Regions from separate parts of the Rahnella sp. PD12R genome, predicted to be linked through region 1. Evidence: predicted binding sites of a transcription regulator. Region 1 holds the regulator's gene; each other region holds the start of a gene.
The links. The regulator PhoB, encoded in region 1, activates phosphate uptake and scavenging genes when phosphate is short. The targets are predictions, from matches to a motif close to CTGTCATAAAACTGNCNNAT.
Positions count from the first base shown of each region.

Region 2: serA (phosphoglycerate dehydrogenase) is a predicted target of PhoB. The motif match lies at 4,230-4,249, and genes of this name have one in related genera.
Region 3: pstS (phosphate ABC transporter substrate-binding protein PstS) is a predicted target of PhoB. The motif match lies at 2,214-2,233, and genes of this name have one in related genera.
Region 4: KWG64_RS02010 (heavy metal response regulator transcription factor) is a predicted target of PhoB. The motif match lies at 3,680-3,699, and genes of this name have one in related genera.

Region 1 is NZ_JAHTMS010000002.1:650,111-656,076, reverse strand. Features, by position in the region: gene sbcC (exonuclease subunit SbcC) at 1-1,431, opposite strand, end outside; gene sbcD (exonuclease subunit SbcD) at 1,428-2,666, opposite strand; gene phoB (phosphate response regulator transcription factor PhoB) at 2,894-3,583, shown strand; gene phoR (phosphate regulon sensor histidine kinase PhoR) at 3,607-4,926, shown strand; gene KWG64_RS07045 (cobalamin-independent methionine synthase II family protein) at 5,183-5,966, shown strand, end outside.
Region 2 is NZ_JAHTMS010000016.1:94,388-100,353, forward strand. Features, by position in the region: gene KWG64_RS23425 (YecA family protein) at 1-319, opposite strand, end outside; gene zapA (cell division protein ZapA) at 573-902, shown strand; RNA gene ssrS (6S RNA) at 952-1,135, shown strand; gene KWG64_RS23440 (5-formyltetrahydrofolate cyclo-ligase) at 1,175-1,771, shown strand; gene asr (acid resistance repetitive basic protein Asr) at 1,953-2,375, shown strand; gene serA (phosphoglycerate dehydrogenase) at 2,726-3,964, opposite strand; gene rpiA (ribose-5-phosphate isomerase RpiA) at 4,305-4,967, opposite strand; gene KWG64_RS23460 (LysR family transcriptional regulator ArgP) at 5,183-5,966, shown strand, end outside.
Region 3 is NZ_JAHTMS010000005.1:26,739-32,704, forward strand. Features, by position in the region: gene glmS (glutamine--fructose-6-phosphate transaminase (isomerizing)) at 1-1,094, shown strand, start outside; gene rluF (23S rRNA pseudouridine(2604) synthase RluF) at 1,249-2,121, shown strand; gene pstS (phosphate ABC transporter substrate-binding protein PstS) at 2,338-3,378, shown strand; gene pstC (phosphate ABC transporter permease PstC) at 3,473-4,429, shown strand; gene pstA (phosphate ABC transporter permease PstA) at 4,431-5,318, shown strand; gene pstB (phosphate ABC transporter ATP-binding protein PstB) at 5,419-5,966, shown strand, end outside.
Region 4 is NZ_JAHTMS010000001.1:419,171-425,136, forward strand. Features, by position in the region: gene eptB (kdo(2)-lipid A phosphoethanolamine 7''-transferase) at 1-1,231, opposite strand, end outside; gene KWG64_RS02005 (heavy metal sensor histidine kinase) at 1,468-2,925, opposite strand; gene KWG64_RS02010 (heavy metal response regulator transcription factor) at 2,918-3,592, opposite strand; gene KWG64_RS02015 (hypothetical protein) at 3,805-4,428, shown strand; gene KWG64_RS02020 (cytochrome b/b6 domain-containing protein) at 4,455-5,096, shown strand; gene KWG64_RS02025 (molybdopterin-dependent oxidoreductase) at 5,089-5,853, shown strand.

The DNA of each region.
Region 1 (5,966 bases):
ATCCTGATGCTGCTGACGGACACGCGAATCGAGCTGAGGGAAAATTTGTGCGAGTGAAAACAGCTGCTGACGCACCGGACGCAGCTGCGCCAGTTCAGATTGCCGTTTCTGCAACGTCGTCAGTGGTTGCTGTTTTTCCAGTTCGGCCTGATTTTGTTGCTGAACCTGAAGCGCACCGGTCAGTGTGGCGTGTTTCGCCTGATGCTGCTGACTCTGTGCCTCCAGTTTCTGGCGCTCTTCGGTGATTTTCGCCAGCATCGCGCTGTGCTCACTGGCCTGTTTCTGTGCTTCACTGACGGCCTGCTGCGTGTCAGTCAGTGATTTGTGCCACCGGGCAATCTCGTTATCCAGCGGCAGAACTTTTTCGTCCATCAGCGTCTGGAGCTTGCGCTGCTCTCCGGCCTGATTCTGGCGAGCGGCTTTCGCCTGTTCCAGCACCGAAGCCCGCGGCGTCATCTGCGCCGCCTGTTGTTCCTGCTGCTGAACCAGCTGTGTAAGTGCCTGCTGTAACTCCTGCGTTTCTTTCTCGCAGCGCAACCGGTCGCTGAGCAGCGGACGCAGCTTTTCAGCCGGCTCACTGCGCGCGAGTTGCTGCAATTGCGGCGCTGCGGCGAGGTTTTCCTGCTCCGCCGCCGTCAGCTGCTGCTGAGATTGCTGATGCTTTTGCTGCACCTGTTGCCATTGTTGCAGCCAGTTCAGATCCTGCTGGCGTTGCAGCGCCTGCTGACTGAGGATAATTTCCTGCGCGTTCAGCGCGGCCAGTTCCGTTTCGAAGGCCTGACGCTGCTCTTCGCTGAGCAACTCGATTCCGGCCATGCGCTGATACAAACCGTCGAGCTGATTTTTGGCTTCTTTATGTTGTTCAAACACGCGTTCAGAAAGCCGCCCGTAGATTTCGGTGCCGGTCAGTTCTTCCAGCAATTCCGCGCGGTCGTTGGCATCGGCATTCAGGAACGCGGCGAACTGGCCTTGTGAAAGCATCATAGATTTAGTGAAACGGCCGAAATCCAGCCCGGTCAGCCCGGCGATGGCATCAAGTTTATCGCGCACTTTGTCGGCCAGAATTTTGCCATCGGCCAGCAGCGCCAGTTCTACTTTGGGCGCCTGTAAATTACCGTCAGGCGAATTTTTGGCCCGGCGCTGGCTCCAGAACGCGCGGTAGCCAATGCCTTTAACCTCAAACTCGACTTCTGCCAGGGATTCGGCGGTGTGGCGGGTCATCAGTTCATTCTGACTCGGCGTGACGTTCAGACGCGGCGTCTGGTGATACAGCGCCAGACAGATGGCGTCCAGCAGGGTGGTTTTCCCCGCGCCGGTCGGGCCTGTGATGGCAAATAATCCGTTGCTGGCAAAAGGCTCAGCGGTGAAGTCGATTTTCCATTCGCCTTCCAGCGAGTTCAGGTTTTTTAAACGCAGACTGAGAATTTTCATCGGGCGGCATCCTCTGCGGACTCGCCGCTGGTGACCTGGCTGACAACCTGAGCGAACAGCGTGCGCATCCGCGCCTGACGCGGTTCGTCGGGATCGGTTTCCTGCGCCAGCCGCCGCTCAAACACTTCGCTGACACTCAGTTCGCTGAGCGTTTCTTTTTCCTGTTGTTCGATGCTGCTGATGCGCTGTTCTTTACTGCGGCGCAGCAGAACGACTTCCACCGGCAAATCTGCGGTCAGCGTCTGAATACGCCGCTGGATATCACTGAGATAGTCCTGCGTGGCGACTTCGATATCCAGCCAGACCGGTTTACCGGCATCGCCGTCAGCAAACTGCGTCAGTTGTTTTTCGATGTCTGCGAGAGAACCTTTAATGATCTGCATCGGCTGGAAAACGGGGATTTCCAGCGTGTCGATGGCGTTGAGCTTAGCGCCATCGAAATCAAGCAGGTAAACGCTTTTGGTTTTGCTGAGCTCATCGAAACTCAGCGCAATGGGTGAGCCGCTGTAACGGATATGTTCGGTTTTTGCGACGCACTGGGCGCGGTGAATGTGCCCGAGCGCCACGTAATCCACCGGTGGAAAGGCCTGCGCCGGGAAGGCGTCGAGCGTGCCTATATAGATGTCGCGCACGGAGTCAGACGTGCTGACGCCGACGGTGGTCAGATGGCCGGTAGCGATAATGGGCAACGGCAAACCAAGTTCCTGACGTTTAGCCAGCGCTGCCTGATACAGTGCGTCATAATGCGCCGCAATGGCTTCCTGCAAGGCGAGCTGTTTGTCGCTGCCGGACTGCCCGGCCTGGCTGGCCAGCAAGTCGCGCGGACGCAAAAACGGAATGGCACACAACACCGCGCCGGGCTGGCCTTCGCGGGTATTCAGCACCAAAACCTGTTCATCCAGATTTTCGCCTACGGTGGCGATCACCCGCGTATTCAGGCACGAAAGCAGTTCGCGGGATTCATTGAGCGTGGCGACGGAATCGTGATTTCCGGCCAGCACCACCAGCTGGCAGCCGGTTTGTTGTAATTCCACCACGAAGCGGTTGTACAACTCGCGGGCGTAACTGGGCGGCGAGCCGGTATCAAAGATGTCTCCGGCGACAATGACGGCGTCCACCTGATGCTGCTGCACCTGACCGGTCAGCCAGCGCAAAAATGCCTGATGTTCAGCGGCGCGGCTTTTGGTAAAAAAGTACTGGCCGAGGTGCCAGTCGGAGGTGTGGATCAGGCGCATGAGACTCCCGTGTGAACCCTGTATGACGACAATGGGGCAAAGTATAAACGTCGGCGGGGGAACCTGTCCCCGATAAATCAGACCAATTTCAGCAGGATGGCGGGAATTTATCTGTCATATTTGCCTTAAATGAACCATCATTTTCATTCATAAATCTGTCACAAAACTGACGCATAATGGCGCCCGCAATCAAATAAAAGATCGCTAACCTATTGGCAGGACCTACGATGGCTAGACGTATATTGGTGGTTGAAGACGAAGCTCCAATCCGTGAAATGGTGTGTTTTGTACTGGAACAGAATGGATATCAGGCAGTAGAAGCTGAAGATTTTGATTCAGCGATTGGCCAGTTAGTTGAACCTTACCCTGAACTGATCCTGCTCGACTGGATGTTACCTGGTGGTTCCGGTATTCAGTTTATTAAGCACCTTAAACGTGAAGCACTGACCCGCGAAATTCCGGTGATGATGCTGACCGCCCGCGGTGAAGAAGAAGATCGGGTGCGCGGCCTGGAAGTCGGTGCCGATGATTACATCACCAAACCGTTTTCACCAAAAGAACTGGTTGCCCGTATTAAAGCGGTGATGCGCCGGATTTCGCCAATGGCGGTCGAGGAAGTGATCGACATGCAGGGGCTGAGTCTGGATCCGTCGTCTCACCGGGTGATGGCCAACGAGCAGGCGCTCGACATGGGGCCGACCGAATTTAAGTTGTTACACTTCTTTATGACCCATTCCGAACGCGTTTACAGCAGGGAACAGTTGCTCAATAACGTGTGGGGCACTAACGTTTATGTGGAAGATCGCACGGTAGACGTGCATATTCGTCGTTTGCGTAAAGCGCTGGAAACCAGTGGACATGACAGAATGATCCAGACTGTTCGTGGTACCGGATATCGTTTCTCAACGCGTTATTGAGTCCCCCACAGCGGAGAATCTGTGTGTTAGAACGTTTGTCATGGAAACGTCTGGCCGGCGAATTTTTTCTCTTTTGCCTGCCAGCGCTGATCCTCGGAATTTTCGTCGGCCATTTCGGCTGGCTCCTCTTTGCGTCGCTCGTCGCGGCGCTGGGCTGGAATTATTACAACCAGCTTAAACTCTCTCACTGGCTGTGGCTTGACCGCAGCATCACCCCGCCGAACGGGCGCTGGAGCTGGGAACCGCTGTTTTACGGGCTGAACCAGATGCAGATGCGCAACCGGCGACGTCGTCGTGAATTAGGTCAGCTGATCAAGCGTTTCCGCAGCGGTGCCGAATCGCTGCCGGATGCGGTGGTTCTGGCGACGGAAGAAGGCAATATCTTCTGGTGCAACGGACTGGCGCAGGATCTGCTCGGTTTCCGCTGGCCGGAAGATAACGGGCAGCATATTTTTAACCTGCTGCGTTATCCGGAATTCCGCACCTGGATCCAGACCCGTGACTTCAGCCGTGCCCTGAATCTGCAACTCAATAATGAACATTATGTTGAGTTTCGCGTGATGCCCTATTCCGAGGGGCAGCTTCTGATGGTGGCGCGTGACGTAACGCAGATGCGTCAGCTCGAAGGCGCGCGACGTAACTTCTTTGCCAACGTTAGCCATGAACTTCGCACGCCGCTGACCGTGTTGCAGGGGTATCTGGAAATGATGGAAGACGCCAAGCTGGAAGAGCCGTTCCGCACCAAAGCGCTGGATACGATGCAGGAACAGACGCGGCGCATGGACGGGCTGGTGAAACAGTTGCTGACCCTGTCGAAAATCGAAGCGTCTGCCAATATCGATATGCACGAGAAGGTCGATATTCCGGTGATGCTGAGTATGCTTGAGCGGGAAGTGCAGACGTTAAGCGGCGGGAAACATGAAGTGGTGTTTCGCGTAAACGAAAAGCTGAAAGTCTTTGGCAACGAAGATCAGCTGCGCAGTGCGGTGTCGAATCTGGTGTACAACGCCGTGAATCACACCCCGCCGGGCACGCGGATTGAAGTCAGCTGGCAGCAAATCCCGCACGGCGCACAGTTCCAGATAAGCGACAACGGGCCGGGTATTGCGCCGCAGCACTTACCGCGTCTGACTGAACGTTTTTACCGTGTGGATAAGGCGCGATCGCGCCAGACCGGCGGCAGCGGGTTGGGGCTCGCCATCGTAAAACATGCGCTCAGCCACCATAATTCGAAGCTTGAAGTCCTCAGCGAAGTCGGCGTCGGCACCCGGTTTATGTTTACGCTGGCACCGAAACTGATTGTTCCTCAGGGTTCAGACTCCCCGGTCTCCGTAAAACCTTAATTTGCGTAGTTTCCCTAAAGCCTGTTATCAGCCGATAGCAGGCTTTTTCATTTCTGTTTATGGCGTGAAGTCGCCTCCTGATCATGAATTTATTTCACGTCCCATGAAAATTCCTCTGTTGTGGGTGAACAGGCTGCATGACAGTATGGCCTTAAAGCCGTTTAGACATCCAGATGTCTATAAATAACGCAACGTAATTATTTACTTTGTAAATCATTCGCATTCCGCCAGGGGCGTGATGCAATAAGGAGTTTTCATGCAACGTACAACCCCTCCGTTCCGCGCTGACGTCGTTGGCAGTTTCCTGCGTCCGGCCGCGATCAAAGAAGCCCGCAAACAGTTTCAGGCCGGTGAGATTGATGCGGTGCAGTTGCGTGCAGTAGAAGACACTGAAATCCGCCGCGTGGTGGATTTGCAGCGTGAAGCCGGTCTGCAAGTGGTGACGGATGGCGAATTCCGCCGTGCGTGGTGGCACTTTGACTTCTTCGAAGGTCTGGAAGGTGTGGAAGGTTACGATGCGGTTCAGGGGATCCAGTTCAACGGCGTACAGACGAAAGCGCGCAGTATCAAAGTGGTGAGCAAACTCGGTTTTGGTTCGCACCCGATGCTGGAAGATTTCCGTTTTCTGAAAAGCATCAGCGGAACGGCTGTGCCGAAAATGACTATTCCGAGCCCGAGCGTGATGCATTTCCGCGGTGGCCGTAACGCCATCAGCAAAGACGTTTATCCTGATCTGAAAGACTATTTTGACGATCTGGCACAGGTTTACCGGGACGCGATCAAAGCCTTTTATGATGCCGGCTGTCGTTATCTGCAACTCGACGATACCGTCTGGGCGTATCTGTGTTCTGAAGATCAGAAGAAACAAATCCGCGAACGTGGTGATTCTCCGGAAGAGTTAGCACGTACTTACGCTGACGTGCTCAACAAAGCTATCGCCGGTAAACCGGACGATCTGGTGATTGGTCTGCATGTTTGCCGCGGTAACTTCCGTTCAACCTGGATTTCTGAAGGTGGTTACGAGCCGGTGGCAGAGATTC
Region 2 (5,966 bases), on a different contig from region 1:
AACCGGCGAGCGCGTCGGCACGTTCGAAGACGCTTTTGTCGTCATCGGGCATCATCATTTTAAATTCGAAGCTGTCATCTTCGAGCGTATCGGAGGTGACTTTACGTAGCTGTTGCAGCAAATCCGCCAGCGTATGCGGGAAGGCCATGCCTTCATTGGTCAGATCATGCACCATCGTCAGCCAGCTGCCGTCGCGGTTGCCGCCACACAGTAAGCCACTGATCAGACCGTGCATTTCTGCTGCGGTCAAAGCAACCGATTGTTGTTTCAGGTTTTGATCCAACGAATCGTAAGTAGGGTAAGTATTCTCAATAGACATGCGCATTCGCCATCGTTGGCAGGTTAAGTTCGTGTTATGCTACCACCAAGGTCTGTCGTAGTACCAGATTAGCAGCCCGCAATCAGGCTCACTTTGGCCTGAATGGCACGCCCTGAACAATCGGGCAGCAGTCAGCCGGTCATGGGGTTGTAACCTGGTATTGAGATAGTTATAGTGGCGCCCGCTTCCAACATCCTGCGCCAGGTCGTAGTGGTCACGTTGGGGCGGACGAATAAATCAGCAGGAAGGTGGCATGTCTGCACAACCGGTAGATATTCAAATTTTTGGTCGCTCGTTACGGGTGAATTGTCCGCCAGAACAACAGGAAGCACTGAATCTGGCAGCTGAAGATCTTAATCAGCGGTTGCAAGATCTTAAAGTTCGCACTAGAGTCACCAATACAGAGCAACTGGTTTTCATCGCGGCATTGAACGTATGTCACGAACTTGCTCAGGAAAGGTTGAAAACGCGCGATTACGCATCCAATATGGAACAACGTATCCGGATGCTGCAGCAAACCATCGAGCAGGCATTGCTCGAACAAGGCCGGATCTCTGAACGTGAAGGGGCGCCTTTCGAATAACACACGTTGCTGATGTGGCTCGTCACAGGCCAGTCAGAAGCGGTAAAAAATTTCTCTGAGATGTTCGCCAGCGGGCCCGTCCCCTGAGCCGATAATTAGTACCAACAGAATGTGATGATCCGTAATCGGTGCGCATGCTCGGTCCGTCCGAGAAGCCTAAAGATTGCGACAGCACGTTCACCTTGAACCATGGGTTCAAGGGTTACAGCCTGCGACGGCATCTCGGAGATTCCCCTTTCTTTTCGGTACATCCCTTTCTGGTGTTTGTATCTATGTCGCACACTCCTCTTTTTGCTTCTGCCCGACAAAATATCCGTACTGAAATTCGCCAGCGTAGAAAAAATCTGACTGCCGGTCAGCAAACACAGTTTGCCCTTCAGGCCGCTGATCGCGTTGCCGCACACCCTAAAATTCAGTCTGCCAGCACGATTTCAGTTTTTCTGTCCTTCGACGGAGAGCTTGATACCACACCGTTGATTCAGCGCCTGTGGCAGGAAGGAAAAGAGCTTTGTCTGCCTGTGCTGCATCCGTTTTCTCCTCACCATCTGTTGTTCCTGCGCTATACGCCTGAAACACCGCTGGTGCGCAATCGTCTTAAAATCCTCGAACCACAACTCGATGTCACAAAGGTTCTGCCTTTATCTCAGCTGGATATCATCCTGACGCCGCTGGTCGCGTTTGACAGCCACGGACAACGTCTGGGTATGGGCGGCGGATTCTACGACCGCGCGCTGGAGCACTGGCAGGATGGCGGGCCGTATCCGATAGGCTTAGCGCATGATTGCCAGCAAGTGGATGCCTTGCCCGTGGAACACTGGGATGTGCCTTTGCCGCAAGTGATCACGCCGGGCAAAGTATGGACATGGTAAAGACCGGCTGACTGTTAATGCTTCTCTCCGATAATACTCCCCCTCAGAAAATTCCCCTTATACATACCGTTACACGCCGAAACCAATCCCTCACGGACAATAAAATCCGTCATGTCTATTATCTTCTCAACGGCCCCGCAGTGGGGCAGACACATAAACCGATATCTCTGAGGAATTAAACATGAAAAAAGTATTAGCTCTGGTTGTAGCCGCTGCAATGGGTCTGTCTTCTGTCGCTTTCGCTGCTGAAACAACCGCAACGCCAGCACCTGCTGCTGCAGCAACAACCGCTGCACCTGCTGCCAAGCACGTAACCAAACACAAGACTCATAAGAAAGTCGCTCAGAAAGCTCAGGCTGCTAAAAAACACAAAAAAGCCACTAAGAAAGCGGCTCCGGTAGCCCAGAAAGCGCAGGCTGCTAAGAAACACGTAAAACACGCTAAGAAAGCGGCTCCGGTAGCTCAGAAAGCGCAGGCTGCTAAGAAACACGTGAAACATGCTAAGAAAGCTGCTCCGGTAGCTCAGAAAGCGCAGGCTGCTAAGAAACACGTGAAACATGCTAAGAAAGCTGCACCAGCTGCAAAAGCAACACCAGCAGCATAAGAAGTCACCAAGAAGTCTTTGTGAGGTGTTAACTCGCAATAACCAGGACTGCTAAATTTACACCCGGTTCGCCGGGTGTTTTTTTCTCCAGTTTTTATCCTGAGGTACTGTGGATGATGCTGCGCCGCTTCCAGTTCGAAATCACCCTGTCTTCACTGATCCTCTGTGGTCTTGTCAGCCTGTTCTTTTACTTCTGACATTTTCGTGAAATGCCCTGAGATGGCGCCCGTCATCGGCTCAACACCTTGAGCAATCTGGCAAACGACTCATCGGTATGATCTTCCCGTCTGCGGGAAATGGCATAAAAAAACCGCCTTTCGGCGGTTTATGTTCTGTTACTGCGCAGATCGTCAGTAAAGCAAGCGAGCACGGATCGTGCCCGGTATTGCTTTCATCAGTTGCAGCGCGGTGTTCAGCGTGGTGACATCCGTTTCAGCATCGATAACCACATAACCGACTTCCGGGCTGGTTTGCAGATACTGCGCCGCAATGTTGATGCCCTGCTCCGCGAAAATCTGGTTGATGCTGGTCAGCACGCCCGGACGGTTTTCGTGGATATGCAGCAAACGGCTGGCTTTCTCGGTATGCGCTGGCAAAGAGGCTTCCGGGAAGTTAACCGCAGACAACGTTGAACCGTTGTCAGAGTATTTCGCCAGTTTACCTGCCACTTCCAGGCCAATGCCTTCCTGCGCTTCCATGGTAGAACCGCCGATGTGTGGCGTCAGCAGAACGTTGTCGAATTCACACAGCGGAGAATTGAACGGATCGCTGTTGGTCGCCGGTTCTTCCGGGAAGACGTCGATAGCCGCACCGGACAGATGTTTACTGCGCAGCGCATTGCACAGGGCAGGAATGTCGATCACCGTGCCGCGTGAGGCGTTGATCAGCAATGCGCCCGGCTTGATTTGTGCCAGCTGCACTTCGGAAATCATGTTTTTGGTGCCTGGCGTTTCAGGAACGTGCAGGGTTACGACGTCGCTGGTGCTGAGCAGTTCTTCCAGAGTCGCAATCGGCTGCGCATTACCCAGCGGCAATTTGCTTTCGATGTCGTAATAGAAGACGCGCATCCCCAGGCTTTCCGCCAGAATACCCAGCTGTGTACCGATGTGGCCGTAGCCGACAATACCCAGACGTTTTCCGCGCGCTTCAAAAGAGCCGACGGCCAGTTTGTTCCAGATCCCGCGGTGCGCTTTGGCGTTGGCCTCAGGAATACCGCGCATCATCAGCAACATTTCGCCCAACACCATTTCGGCGACGGAACGGGTATTGGAGAACGGTGCGTTAAAGACCGGAATACCGCGACGGGTTGCCGCTTTCAAGTCAACCTGATTGGTACCGATACAGAAACACCCTACAGCCACCAGTTTTTCTGCTGCCTGGAACACTTCTTCGGTCAGCTGAGTACGCGATCGGAGTCCAACAAAGTGCGCATCACGGATCGATTCTTTCAGCGATTCCGTATCTAAAGCACCTTTGTGAAATTCAATATTGGTGTAACCCGCGGCACGGAGTGTATCAACCGCACTTTGGTGGACGCCTTCCACTAACAAAAATTTAATCTTGTCTTTCTCAAGTGATACTTTTGCCATTTCCCGACCCTATATTTTTTCTGGCTGAATTCGAACTGCTAGGTGACTGCTCACAGTCAACATAACAAAAAATACGCCATCATCAATACAAACGATTGCCTGCCAGACAGCAGAAGGCTCACCGCGCCTGTTGGTTTTCAGCATTTCCTGCTGGTTAGATTTTGCAGAGCAAGACGTTCAGGAGGCGTTAGTGAGAAATGTGACATAAGTCACCAAATTAAGGCTTTTGAAGAAAAGATGATTCAGTCAGAAAATTATCATCTTCATAACATTGTGTTATGACAGGGGGATGACTGGCTGCTTTCAGCAAAAGCAGCCAGATCTTCTGCTTATTGATGGGTTACTTCAGCGTGACAGTTTTTACGCCTTCAGAAGTGCCTACCAGCGCAACGTCGGCGCCACGGTTGGCGAACAGCCCTACCGTCACCACGCCCGCAATTCCGTTGATCTTATTTTCCATCGCGACGGCATCCAGAATGCTCAGATTATGGACGTCGAGAATGATATTGCCGTTGTCAGTCAGAACGTTCTGGCGGTATTCCGGCAGGCCACCAAGTTTCACCAGTTCACGCGCAACGTAAGAACGCGCCATCGGGATGACTTCTACCGGCAGCGGGAATTTACCCAGCACATCGACTTGCTTGGACGCGTCCACAATACAGACGAATTTTTTGGCGATCGCGGCAATGATTTTTTCGCGGGTCAGCGCAGCGCCGCCGCCTTTGATCATCTGCATGAAACCGTTGATTTCATCCGCGCCGTCAACGTAAACGTCCAGCGAGTCCACTTCGTTGCTGTCGAAAACGTGAATGCCTAAGCTTTTCAGTTTTGCCGTTGAAGCGTCAGAACTGGAAACGGCACCTTCAATCTGACCTTTGATGGAACCCAGTGCATCGATGAAATGGGCGGCGGTGGATCCGGTTCCTACACCGACGATGGTGCCCGGGGTCACGTAATCCAGTGCGGCCCAGCCGACTGCTTTTTTCAATTCTTCCTGCGTCATAATGGCTTCTCTGTCTGATAACGTAAGTGGCGTGAATACGGAAAAGTGTCGGTGATTATAAAGCATGTGCCGGCAGATTGGGCAGACAAGAGCGTGACCAGATCACACTTATTAAGTGCAATTGGGTTGTAAACGCCCCGATTTTCCTCACCACAAAACCTGACAATCTGTGGCATAGTGTTCGGATAAAATTAAATCCAAGGGACAGAACTCCGATGAAACGCCCGGACTATAGAACGCTACAGGCACTGGACGCGGTGATCCGTGAGCGCGGTTTTGAGCGCGCCGCACAAAAGCTTTGCATCACCCAATCGGCGGTCTCTCAGCGCATTAAACAACTGGAAAATTTGTTCGGCCAGCCTCTGCTGGTGCGTACCGTGCCGCCTCGTCCGACGGAACAGGGGCAGAAATTACTGGCCCTGTTACATCAGGTGGAATTGCTGGAAGAAGAGTGGCTCGGCAGTGACAGCAACAGCGACAGTAATGATACGCCGCTGCTGCTTTCGCTGGCGGTCAACGCCGACAGCCTGGCAACCTGGCTGTTACCGGCGCTGAAATCTGTGCTGGTCGACTCACCTATCCGCCTGAATTTACAGGTTGAAGATGAAACCCGGACGCAGGAACGTCTGCGCCGCGGTGAAGTGGTCGGTGCGGTGAGTATTCAGCCGCAGCCGCTTCCGAGCTGTCTGGTCGATCAACTTGGCGCACTGGATTACCTGTTTGTCGCTTCTAAACCCTTTGCCGATCGGTATTTCCCGAACGGCGTCACCCGTTCCGCGCTGCTGAAAGCGCCGGCGGTTGCGTTTGACCATCTCGACGATATGCACCAGGCGTTCCTGCAACAAAACTTCGATTTGTCACCGGGCAGCGTGCCATGTCATATCGTTAACTCGTCGGAAGCCTTCGTGCAGCTGGCCCGTCAGGGCACGACCTGTTGTATGATCCCGCATCTGCAAATCGAGAAAGAACTGGAAAGCGGCGAACTTATCGACCTGACGC
Region 3 (5,966 bases), on a different contig from region 1:
AAGGCGAATACCGTCACTACATGCAAAAAGAGATTTACGAACAACCGCTGGCGATCAAAAACACGCTGGAAGGTCGTTTCAGCCACGGTGAAGTGAATCTGAGCGAGCTGGGCGAAAAGGCGGATGAGATCCTGTCCCGCGTTCAGCATGTTCAGATCATTGCCTGCGGCACGTCATACAACTCCGGTATGGTGGCGCGTTACTGGTTCGAATCACTGGCCGGTATGCCTTGTGATGTCGAGATTGCGTCGGAATTCCGTTATCGCAAATCTGCCGTTCGTCCTGGCAGCCTGATCATCACCCTGTCTCAGTCCGGTGAAACCGCCGATACGCTGGCTGCGCTGCGCCTGTCCAAAGAGTTGGGTTATCTCGGTTCTCTGGCTGTGTGTAACGTTGCCGGTTCTTCGCTGGTGCGTGAATCCGATCTGGCGCTGATGACCAAAGCGGGCACGGAAATCGGCGTGGCGTCGACGAAAGCGTTTACCACGCAGCTGACCGTTCTGCTGATGCTGGTGGCGCGCATGGGTCGTCTGAAAGGCATGGCACCGCAGGTTGAACATGACATTGTTCACGCGTTACAGGCGCTGCCTGCGCGTATCGAACAGATGCTGTCGCTGGATAAAACCATCGAATCGCTGGCGGAAGGCTTCTCTGATAAACATCATGCGCTGTTCCTCGGACGTGGCGATCAATACCCGATCGCGATGGAAGGTGCGCTTAAGCTGAAAGAGATTTCCTACATTCATGCTGAAGCCTATGCGGCAGGTGAGCTGAAACACGGCCCGCTGGCGCTGATTGACGCGGATATGCCGGTGATCGTCGTTGCACCTAACAACGAACTGCTGGAAAAGCTGAAGTCGAATATCGAAGAAGTGCGCGCCCGCGGCGGCCTGCTGTATGTCTTCGCCGATCAGGATGCCGGTTTCACTGACAGCGACGGTATGAAGATCATTCAGTTACCGCACGTTGAAGAAATCGTCGCACCGATTTTCTACACGGTTCCGTTGCAGCTGCTGTCTTACTACGTCGCGCTGATAAAAGGTACTGACGTAGACCAGCCACGTAATCTGGCCAAATCGGTCACAGTAGAATAAGCCTCGCTGGCTTTGAAACTGCCTGCTAAGCGCACATCCCGGGCGCTTTTTTATTTCTAAAAGGCTAAGGCGTGGTCACGATTCTCCTCTCTCAGGCTTCGTTAGCCGCCACGGATAAGGTATAGTCCGCCTTTTTACGAAGGTGATTTGCTGAATGCTGTCCAACCCCTCCATTCGTCTCAACAAATACATTAGCGAGAGCGGGATCTGCTCACGCCGTGATGCCGATCGTTACATTGAACAGGGAAACGTTTTTATCAATGGCAGACGCGCCTCCGTGGGCGCACAAGTATTTGCCGGTGATGTGGTGAAAGTTAACGGCCAGCTGATTGAACCACGTGATGAAGAAGATTTAGTACTTATCGCGCTCAATAAGCCCGTGGGGATCATCACCACGATGGAAGACGGTGAGCGGGACAACATCAGTGACTTCGTTAACCACAGCAAACGCGTTTTCCCTATCGGGCGTCTGGATAAAGATTCTCAGGGCCTGATTTTACTGACCAACCACGGTGATCTGGTCAATAAAATCCTGCGTGCGGGCAACGACCACGAAAAAGAATATGTCGTAACGGTCAACAAACCGGTGACGGATGAGTTTATTACCGGCCTGGGCGCGGGTGTGCCGATGCTGGGAACGGTGACCAAAAAATGCAAAGTGAAGAAAGAAGCGCCCTTTGTATTTCGCATCACGCTGGTTCAGGGGCTTAACCGCCAGATCCGCCGTATGTGTAAGCATTTTGGCTTTGAAGTCACCAAGCTTGAGCGTGTGCGGATCATGAACATCAACCTGAAAGGCCTTCCTTTGGGGGAATGGCGTGATTTGACGGACGATGAGCTGGTCGAATTATTCAGGCTGACTGAAAACTCAACTTCGGAAGAAAAGCCGGCCAAAAAAACGCAGTCTAAACCTGCACAGGCCAAAAAACCGGTTGTCACAAAACCGAAAAATACCGAGAAACCCGACGGAAATTCAGCTTCCCGTAAACGTTTTGCTCAGCCAGGACGTAAAAAGAAAGGGCGTTAAGTCCGCATCCCTTTCCGCTGCCACCGGCCTTCGGGCCGGTTTTTATTTGATCAGTCCGCTTCAGTTTGCCCATCTCGCCTAAATTGTGATCGGTGTCATAAAACTGTCACATAACGTACATTTTACTGTCACCAAACTGTCCTATTTTCCTCCTGTGCCAAACACTTTATAAATCTCGACCTGGGTCGAACAAAAAAAAACCACTAGGAGTGGAACATGAAATTGATGCGTAACACCGTCGCCGGTATTGTAGCAGCGACTTTCTCCCTCACAGCAATGTCTGCTTTCGCTGCTAGTAATCTGACTGGCGCTGGCGGCACCTTCCCTGCACCTGTCTACGCTAAGTGGGCGGATGCATACCAGAAAGCAACCGGCACTCAGGTTAACTATCAGGGCATCGGTTCTTCTGGCGGCGTGAAACAAATCATCGCCAAGACCGTTGATTTCGGCGCATCCGATGCTCCGATGAAAGAAGAAGATCTGAACAAAAACGGCCTGTTCCAGTTCCCTACCGTGATCGGTGGCGTGGTACTGGCTGTGAATATCCCGGGTATCAAATCAGGTCAGCTGACGCTGGACGGCGCAACGCTGGGTGATATCTACCTGGGCAAAATCAAAAAGTGGAACGACGCAGCGATCACTAAGCTGAACCCGGGCGTGAAACTGCCAGATACTAATATCGCCGTTGTTCGTCGCGCTGACGGTTCCGGTACTTCTTTCGTGTTCACCAGCTATCTGGCAAAAGTGAACAACGAGTGGAAAGAGAAAATCGGTTCAGGCTCAACAGTTAACTGGCCTACCGGTCTGGGCGGCAAAGGTAACGATGGCGTGGCCGCATTTGTACAGCGTCTGCCGGGCTCAATCGGTTACGTAGAATATGCTTACGCTAAACAAAACAACCTGGCTTACACCAAACTGGTTGATGCGGATGGCAAGGCGATCAGCCCGACAGAAGAATCCTTCAGTGCAGCAGCTAAAGGCGCTGACTGGAGCAAAACCTTCGCTCAGGACCTGACTTTCCAGAAAGGCGACAACGCGTGGCCAATCAGCTCCACCACCTTCATCCTGATTTACAAAGATCAGCAGGATGCGACCAAAGGTGCTGAAGTTCTGAAGTTCTTCGACTGGGCTTACAAAAACGGCAATAAACTGACGACTGACCTGGATTATGCAACGCTTCCACCTTCAGTGGTTGAGCAGGTTCGTGCAGCCTGGAAAGCAAATATCAAAGATAGCAGCGGCAAAGCACTTTACTAGGATCTGACGTCTCGTCTGATATAGAGTACAAGTCTTCTGCTTCATTCCCTCTCCGGCCGGGGAGGGAATTAAATCTTAATTAAAAGAGAGTGGTATGGCTGAATACAAGCCGGCTATCAAAGCACCAAGCAAAAACGGTGACATCCTTTTCGGCGCGCTGGTCAAACTGGCTGCGCTGATCGTGTTATTAATGCTGGGCGGAATCATCGTCTCGCTGTTTATTGCTTCGCTGCCTAGCATTGAAAAATTCGGATTATCCTTCCTGTGGACGAAAACATGGGATGCCCCGAATCAGCAGTTCGGCGCACTGGTGCCTATTTACGGTACTGTCGTGACCTCGATTATCGCCTTACTGATTGCCGTTCCCGTCAGTTTTGGTATCGCATTATTCCTCACCGAGCTGGCACCTAACTGGATGAAACGTCCGCTGGGTATTGCCATCGAACTGCTGGCGGCGATCCCCAGTATTGTTTACGGCATGTGGGGTTTATTCGTTTTCGCTCCGCTGTTTGCGCAGTATTTCCAGACACCGGTCGGTGATGTGCTTTCCGGGATTCCGATTGTTGGCGCGCTTTTCGCCGGCCCGGGATTTGGTATTGGTATTTTGGCGGCAGGCGTCATTCTGGCCATCATGATTATTCCGTACATTGCCTCCGTCATGCGTGACGTGTTCGAGCAAACGCCGGTCATGATGAAAGAATCGGCCTACGGAATTGGTTGTACGACCTGGGAAGTGATCTGGCGCATCGTGCTGCCGTTCACCAAAAATGGTGTCATCGGCGGTGTCATGCTCGGTCTTGGCCGTGCGCTCGGCGAAACCATGGCGGTGACCTTCATTATCGGTAACACCTACCAGCTCGACAGCATTTCGCTTTATGCGCCCGGCAACAGTATTACCTCGGCGCTGGCGAACGAATTCGCCGAAGCTGAAGCGGGTCTGCACACGTCCGCGCTGATGGAACTGGGCCTTATCCTGTTTGTTATCACCTTTATTGTTCTGGCGCTGTCGAAAGTCATGATTCTGCGTCTGGCTAAGAAAGAGGGCCGTTAAGATGACGACACTCGAAATGCAAAGTAACGCAGCCTTACTGGAATCGCGTCGCAAACGTCAGGCATGGCGCCGTCAGAAGAACCGTCTGGCGCTGATGATTTCCATGCTGACCATGCTTTTTGGCCTGTTCTGGCTGGTCTGGATCCTGTTCACGACCGTCGTGAAAGGCGTAGACGGCATGTCCCTGGCGCTGTTTACCCAAAACACACCGCCGCCAAATACGGCAGGCGGTGGTCTGGCGAACGCCATTGCGGGTAGCGGGCTGCTGATTTTATGGGCGACGGTTATCGGTACGCCGCTGGGCGTGATGGCGGGGATTTATCTGGCAGAATATGGCCGTAAATCCTGGCTGGCGGAATTCATTCGCTTCATCAACGACATTCTGCTTTCTGCTCCTTCCATTGTGGTTGGCCTGTTCGTTTACACCATCATGGTGGCGAAAATGGGGCACTTCTCTGGCTGGGCGGGCGTACTGGCGCTGGCGTTGCTGCAAATCCCGATTGTTATCCGTACCACGGAAAACATGCTGAAACTGGTGCCGGACAGCCTGCGTGAAGCGGCTTATGCGCTGGGGACGCCGAAATGGAAAATGATTTCTGCGATCACCCTGAAAGCCTCTGTTTCCGGCATTATCACCGGTATTTTGCTGGCTATCGCCCGCATCGCCGGCGAAACCGCACCGCTGCTGTTTACGTCGCTCTCCAACCAGTTCTGGAGCACCGACATGATGCAGCCGATCGCCAACCTGCCGGTGACCATCTTCAAGTTTGCGATGAGCCCGTTTGGCGAATGGCAACAACTGGCCTGGGCAGGCGTGCTGCTGATTACAGTGTGTGTGCTGTTGCTGAACATTCTGGCGCGTGTGATCTTCGCCGCGAAGAAGCAGTAAGTTAATTCATTACTGATGGCAGAGCTTTTCACTCTGCCGTCACTGTTTACCCGGCGTCGCACAGCGGCGCGCGCAAAAGAGAGATGTCTTAATGAGTCGAATGACTGACGCATCCAACAGCAAGATTCAGGTTCGCGATCTGAATTTTTATTACGGTAAGTTCCACGCGCTGAAAAATATTTCCCTGGATATCGCTAAGAACGAAGTCACGGCATTCATCGGCCCGTCAGGTTGTGGTAAATCCACGCTGCTGCGTACGTTTAACAAAATGTACCAGCTTTACCCTGAGCAGCATGCAGAAGGCGAAATTCTGCTCGATGGCGAAAATATTCTGGTCGATAAACAGGATATCGCGCTGCTGCGTGCCAAAGTCGGCATGGTCTTCCAGAAACCGACGCCATTCCCGATGTCGATTTACGACAACATCGCGTTTGGTGTCCGTCTGTTTGAAAAACTTTCCCGTACGGACATGGATGAGCGCGTGCAATGGGCGCTGACCAAAGCCGCTTTGTGGAATGAATCCAAAGACAAGCTGCACCAGAGCGGTTACAGCTTGTCCGGCGGCCAGCAACAGCGTCTGTGCATTGCGCGCGGCATTGCTATCCGTCCTGATGTTCTCCTGCTTGATGAACCGTGTTCGGCGCTGGA
Region 4 (5,966 bases), on a different contig from region 1:
GATATTTGGCAAATGAGCGCGGATAACGGTCTGAATACAGGTAATGCGAGCCCTTGGTATGCAGAATAATCAGGTGTTTGCCCTGCGGATGATTGGCCATCGAATCCTTCATTTCATCGACCAGCAGCATGTCATCGACCGGCTTGCCTGCGTTACGTTTTTCAGAGGCGATGTTTTCACGCAATGAATAATCATCGGCGCGGGTTTTGTTGTAGAACCAGGCTTCACTTTGCATGGAATACAGCTCAGAGCTCCAGCCGTTGCTTTTCAGCACGGAGAAAACGTTCATCTCTTTCAGGGTACGCTGCGGCGCTTCCGAAGCGCCGCCTTCACGCACAAACATGCAACGCAGGGAAAGTTTGGTGGCGGTATCGCAGGAATAGCCCTGTAACGCGACCAGATTTTTCTCTTTATCGAGGTTCGGCGTGTTGTCGCGGTCGTAGCCGTAAAGGCCCATGTGGTCACGACGCGCGCTCTCACCGATAACGAATACCACGTACATATCTTTGGCATCCGCCGGGGCGGTATAAGTGAAATGCTTCACCGGATCGTAAAGATTTTTGGTGTCTTCGGCCTGGCTGTAGCTGCTGTAAGAGTACAAACCCAGCGCGGACAACCAGTTGGACGGAGAATAGGTTCCTGCCACGACGCCGCCGTAGCTTGCCATCATGCGGTTACTTTCTTTGTCATGACGGTCCTGCACTTTGCCCATCAGGCGGAGCGGCATGTAACAAAGCAAACCGGAGATCACCAGCAGGCCGGTTTTGACCGCCACTTTTTTAAAAGTAGTGTGTTTAAGAGCGGCGCCCGGCATCGTGCTGAGCCACAGCAACAGAACCGGGATCAGGCTGACAAGCGCCGTCCAGGCCACAAAATGCGTGCCGACAGATTCTTTCGATAAATCAATGGAGTCTGATGCCAGCGCTGCCGCCAAAATCCCGTAGCCGATATCGACGTTGAACAGGATCATGTAATAGCTGGCCGCCGCCGAGGAAATCACAATGGCAGTCATCAGCACACGGAAAACCGTTTTGCCGGTATAGGAGAGCAGCATACAAAGGAAGTAAACCAGGGCAAAACACGCCACCATCTCGACCGCTATCGACAGCACATTGTCATAATGAAGCTGGCTGTAACGGCGGATGAAAATCGGAAGGTTTAACAGGATCCCAAGATAAAGCGCAATAAAAACAGAAATGCTCTGCAGCGAAAGTGAACGTATTTTATGCATTAGTAATAAATGGCTCTTTTGTGAGTCTGTTTTACGTCGTACTGACCGTTCGAACCGGAGGATAAAACCCACTCCTTAGGACTATTCAGACCCCGGGACGAGCATTTTTGTTCAACTTCAAAGGTTTCTGCTATTGTGATAATGTAACTAAATTAACGAAACCCTTACTTTTCAATAAGTAAAAAATGAATTTTCTCTAAAATTTTCTGAACTTTTTCCGAACCGTTGAAGAATTATTAAGAAAGCCTGTGATCCGGATCGGATAATGGCCCCGGGAATGACAGCGTGAACCGGGTCTCACCCTGCGGCGAACTCGTTACCCGAACGCTTCCCTGATGCAGTGCCATGATCGCCTGAACTATCGATAAACCGAGACCGCTGGAGCTGCCGCCTTCACTGCGCGATGCATCGGCCCGGTAGAAACGGTCAAACAGTTTGCCCAGTTTTTCCGGCGGGATCGGACTGCCCTGGCTGGTCACATGAACCTCCATGCCTTTCCCCTGCGGGTGCGCGCTGATCATGATGGTGCTGCCTTCGTGCCCGTAACGCACGGCGTTGGCGACAAGATTGCTGATCGCGCGCTGAAACAAGATAGCGTCCGCGTACAAAATCCCCTGCCCTTCGCCGTACAACACCATTTCACGCTCTTCCGCCAGACCTTCAAAATATTCCTGAATACGGGTGATTTCAGAGGAAACATCAATACTGGTGATGGTTAAAACAGACCGTGCGTCGGTGGCGCGGGCAAGAAACAGGATGTTTTCCACCATGCGGGAAATACGTTCCAGCTCTTCCATATTGTTTGCCAGCAGCGTTTCATACTCTTCCACCGAGCGCGGCTGATATAACGCCACCTGGCAATGCCCCATCAGCGCGCCCACCGGCGTGCGGATCTCATGCGCCAGATCGGCTGAAAACTGGGTCAGGCGCTGATAGCCTTCCGAAAGCCTTTCCAGCATGTCGTTGAAAGAATAGATAAGTTGCTGCAATTCCTGCGGCGCATTCTCCGTGCTCAGCCGGGTCGACAGGCTGGAGGGATGAATTTGGGTGGCCTCCTGCGCCATGTTGCGTAAAGGCTTTAAGCCTCTGCGGATCACAACATAACCGAGTGCGGCAATCAGCAAATAGGCGAACAGCACGGCGCCAATGATTTCCCAGCGGAATGTTTCCAGCAGACGCGATTCTTCTGTCATGAAATGCGCGCCGGTAATTTCTACCGTTCTGCCATCCTCAATCTGCACACTTGCACGGGCAAAGCGCACCGGCGTTCCGTCCGGTGCCATCAGGTGATGCACGGTCTCCAGGGTGAGCGGCTGGCCGTGAGGCACCGGCGCAACCGGCGGTAAGATCAGCTGCGAAGGATTGACGTTAATCAGCGGCAGCTCGCCTTCGAGACGAAAAGTCAGAATATCGCGCTCGTTGCCGAGCATATTTTCAAACAAACCGGGATTGCGGCTCAGCTGTGATAATGGAAATTCATTCGCCAGCAGATGGCGGAAATACTGCACGCGCCCGCTGACCTGATAATCAGCACGGCGAACCAGCTCTTTATCCATCGAATAATAGAGATAAAAACCGACAGCGCTGACCACCAGCGAGGCAATCAGCGCAAACAGCAAAGTCGCCCGCAAGGTCAGCGACATCGCTCGTTTTGAGGCGGACGGGCGGGCAGTTTCTTTCATCACGTTAGTCATTGCGCACTTCACAAACGTAGCCAATGCCACGCACGGTATGGATCAGTTTCACCTCAAAGGCGCGATCCACCTTGGCGCGCAGGCGCTTGATCGCCACATCCACAACGTTGGTATCACTGTCAAAATTCATGTCCCAGACCTGCGAGGCGATCATGGTGCGCGACAGCACTTCGCCTTCCCGGCGCATCAGCAGCTCCAGCAACATAAATTCTTTATTGGTCAGCGCGATGGTCTGATCCTGACGGGTCACACGGCGGCGCAGCACATCGAGATTCAGATTGGCGACTGAAAACGTGTCCGGTTCGCGTGCCGTCGGGCGACGCAGTAAGGTGCGGATGCGCAGCACCAGCTCGGTAAATGAAAACGGTTTAATCAGATAATCATCAGCGCCGAGCTCCAGCCCGTGAATGCGATCCTGCACTTCGTCACGCGCCGTCAGAAACAGCACCGGCACATCACTTTTTTTACGCAGCACTTCCATCACCTGCCAGCCATCAAGGCCGGGCAGCATGACGTCGAGGATCACGGTGTCATATCCCTCTTCCAGCGCCAGAAACAGGCCATCCGCGCCGTTGCGCGCCAGATCCACGCTGTAACCCGCCTCCGTCAGCCCTTTTTTCAGGTAGTCGCCTGTGCTGACATCATCTTCTATCACCAGTATCCGCATTCAGGCCCTCGGCGCCGCAAGACCATTCTCCCAAAGAATGATTCAGAGGAAGTTTATCAGTTTCATCAGACACCTTTGATGACAATTTTGTCATCAACTTGTCATCAACCAATCCCGGTTTATCGTCCACTCTTAATGAAGTTATTCATCACTGGCCGGTTCAGTGATTCATCTAACAGAATGAAATAACGCTAGAAAATGGAGAGTTGATCATGAACACACCTACACGCCTTGCCGGTTTATTACTGGGTTCCCTGCTGATGTGCAGCGGAATGACATCCGCCTTCGCGGCCGATAACGTGATTAAACCGACGCGCGGAACCATTGATTCAGTTAATGACTCATCTGTGCAAATCACCACCCGTCAGGGTGAAAAGCTCGATGTGAAGCTGACTGACCAGACCAAGATCAACGCCGTCACCAAAGGCCAGATCAGTGATATCAAACCCGACAGCTTCATCGGTACCGCCGCGGTTCCGCAGGCTAACGGCACGCTGAAAGCGCTGGAAGTCCACGTCTTTGCGCCAAGCCTGCGCGGCAGTGGTGAAGGCTTTAACCCGTTTGAATCCGCTGACGGCAAAATCAACACCATGACCAACGGCACCGTCGGCAAACTGGTCAACAGCAATGGCCGCACGCTGACCGTGAAGTATCACGATGCTGAGAAAACCGTTGTTGTTCCTGACGACGTTCCTGTGGTTCTGCTGGCACCGGGCGACCGCAGCCTGCTGAAACCGGGCACTAAAATCGTGCTGTTCGCCATGAAAGATGACAAAGGTGCGCTGGTTGCCCGTGGCATCGCCGCCGGTAAAGACGGCATCGCGCCACCGATGTAATCAGGCTGTTTAACAGGAGATTTACCGTGAAACCTCAGCCCTCTTCAGTTCGAAAACGCAGGATCCATTCCTGGCCGGTGCGTATCAGCCACTGGATTAATCTTCTGGCAATGATTGGCATGGTGATGAGCGGCTGGGGGATTTATAACGCGGATCCCCTGTTTCCCTTTACGTTCCCGCAAAACACCACGCTCGGCGGCTGGCTGGGCGGCAACATCGCCTGGCATCTCGCCGTGATGTGGCTGCTGGCAGCTAACGCTCTGTTTTATCTGCTGTGGGGCGTTTTCAGCGGCCATTTTAAGCGGGACTTTTTCCCGTTTTCAGCCCGCAGCGTCTGGCGCGATACCGTCCGTGCCCTGACCTTCCATCTGCCCCATAAACTCGGCCAGTACAACGCCGTGCAAAAACTGATGTACAGCGGTGTTCTGCTACTGGGGCTACTGCTGGTGCTATCCGGTTTATCCATCTGGAAACCAGTGCAGTTCAGCGGGCTGGTGTGGCTGTTCGGCGGGTTCGATATTGCCCGTTATGTGCACTTTTTTGCGATGAGTGGCGTGATGCTGTTCGTAGTCATTCATGTCCTGATGGTGGTGCTGGTGCCGAAAACATTTGTGGCGATGCTCACCGGCGGCAAGGCAATGAACAAAGAGGAAAGCGCCGATGAGTGAAAAATCACAACGGCCAAAAATCATTCTGGAGCCCGATCAGCGCAAGCAGCTGGTGAATATACAGCGCCGTTTACTGCTGCGCTCAGGATTAACGCTCGGTGCAGTTTCCATGCTGACCGGCTGTAATTTGCAGGACGGCGACGAAGTCGACAAAGTGCTGTGGGCGATGTCGCGCTGGAATGACCGCGTTCAGGGCTGGTTATTTGGCGGGCAGAAGCTGGCGCAAACTTACCGCGCCGACCAGATTACGACACCGTTTCGCTTCAACGCGTATTACCCCGAGTACAATGTGCCGGAAATCGACATCCCGAATTACCGGCTGGAAGTGTCCGGGCTGGTGCAAAAGAAAGCCTCGTGGACGCTGGAACAACTTCAGCGCCTGCCGCAGGAAAGCCAGATCACCCGCCTGATTTGCATTGAAGGCTGGAGCGCTATCGGGCAGTGGAAAGGCGTGCCGCTCAAAACATTTCTTCAGCACGTCGGAGCCGATCTGACGGCTAAATATGTCGGATTTAAATGCGATGATCGCTATTACTCAAGCATCGATATGGCCACCGCGCTGCATCCGCAAACCATTCTGGCACTGGATTTTGGCGGCAAACCACTGCCTCCGGATTTCGGGTACCCGCTTCGGCTGAGAATGCCCACCAAGTTAGGCTTCAAAAACGCCAAACATATCGGCGCGATTTTCGTCACCAATAATAATCCGGGCGGTTACTGGGAAGACCAGGGTTATAACTGGTTTAGCGGGATTTGATAATACCTTAGCCCTTTATTCTATATTCCGGCTGAAATTAAATAAGTAGATTTCATTATCCGGACCAATAATAGAGGGCCTTTCCAGCCATCCCTGCAGGAAAGGCATAATTT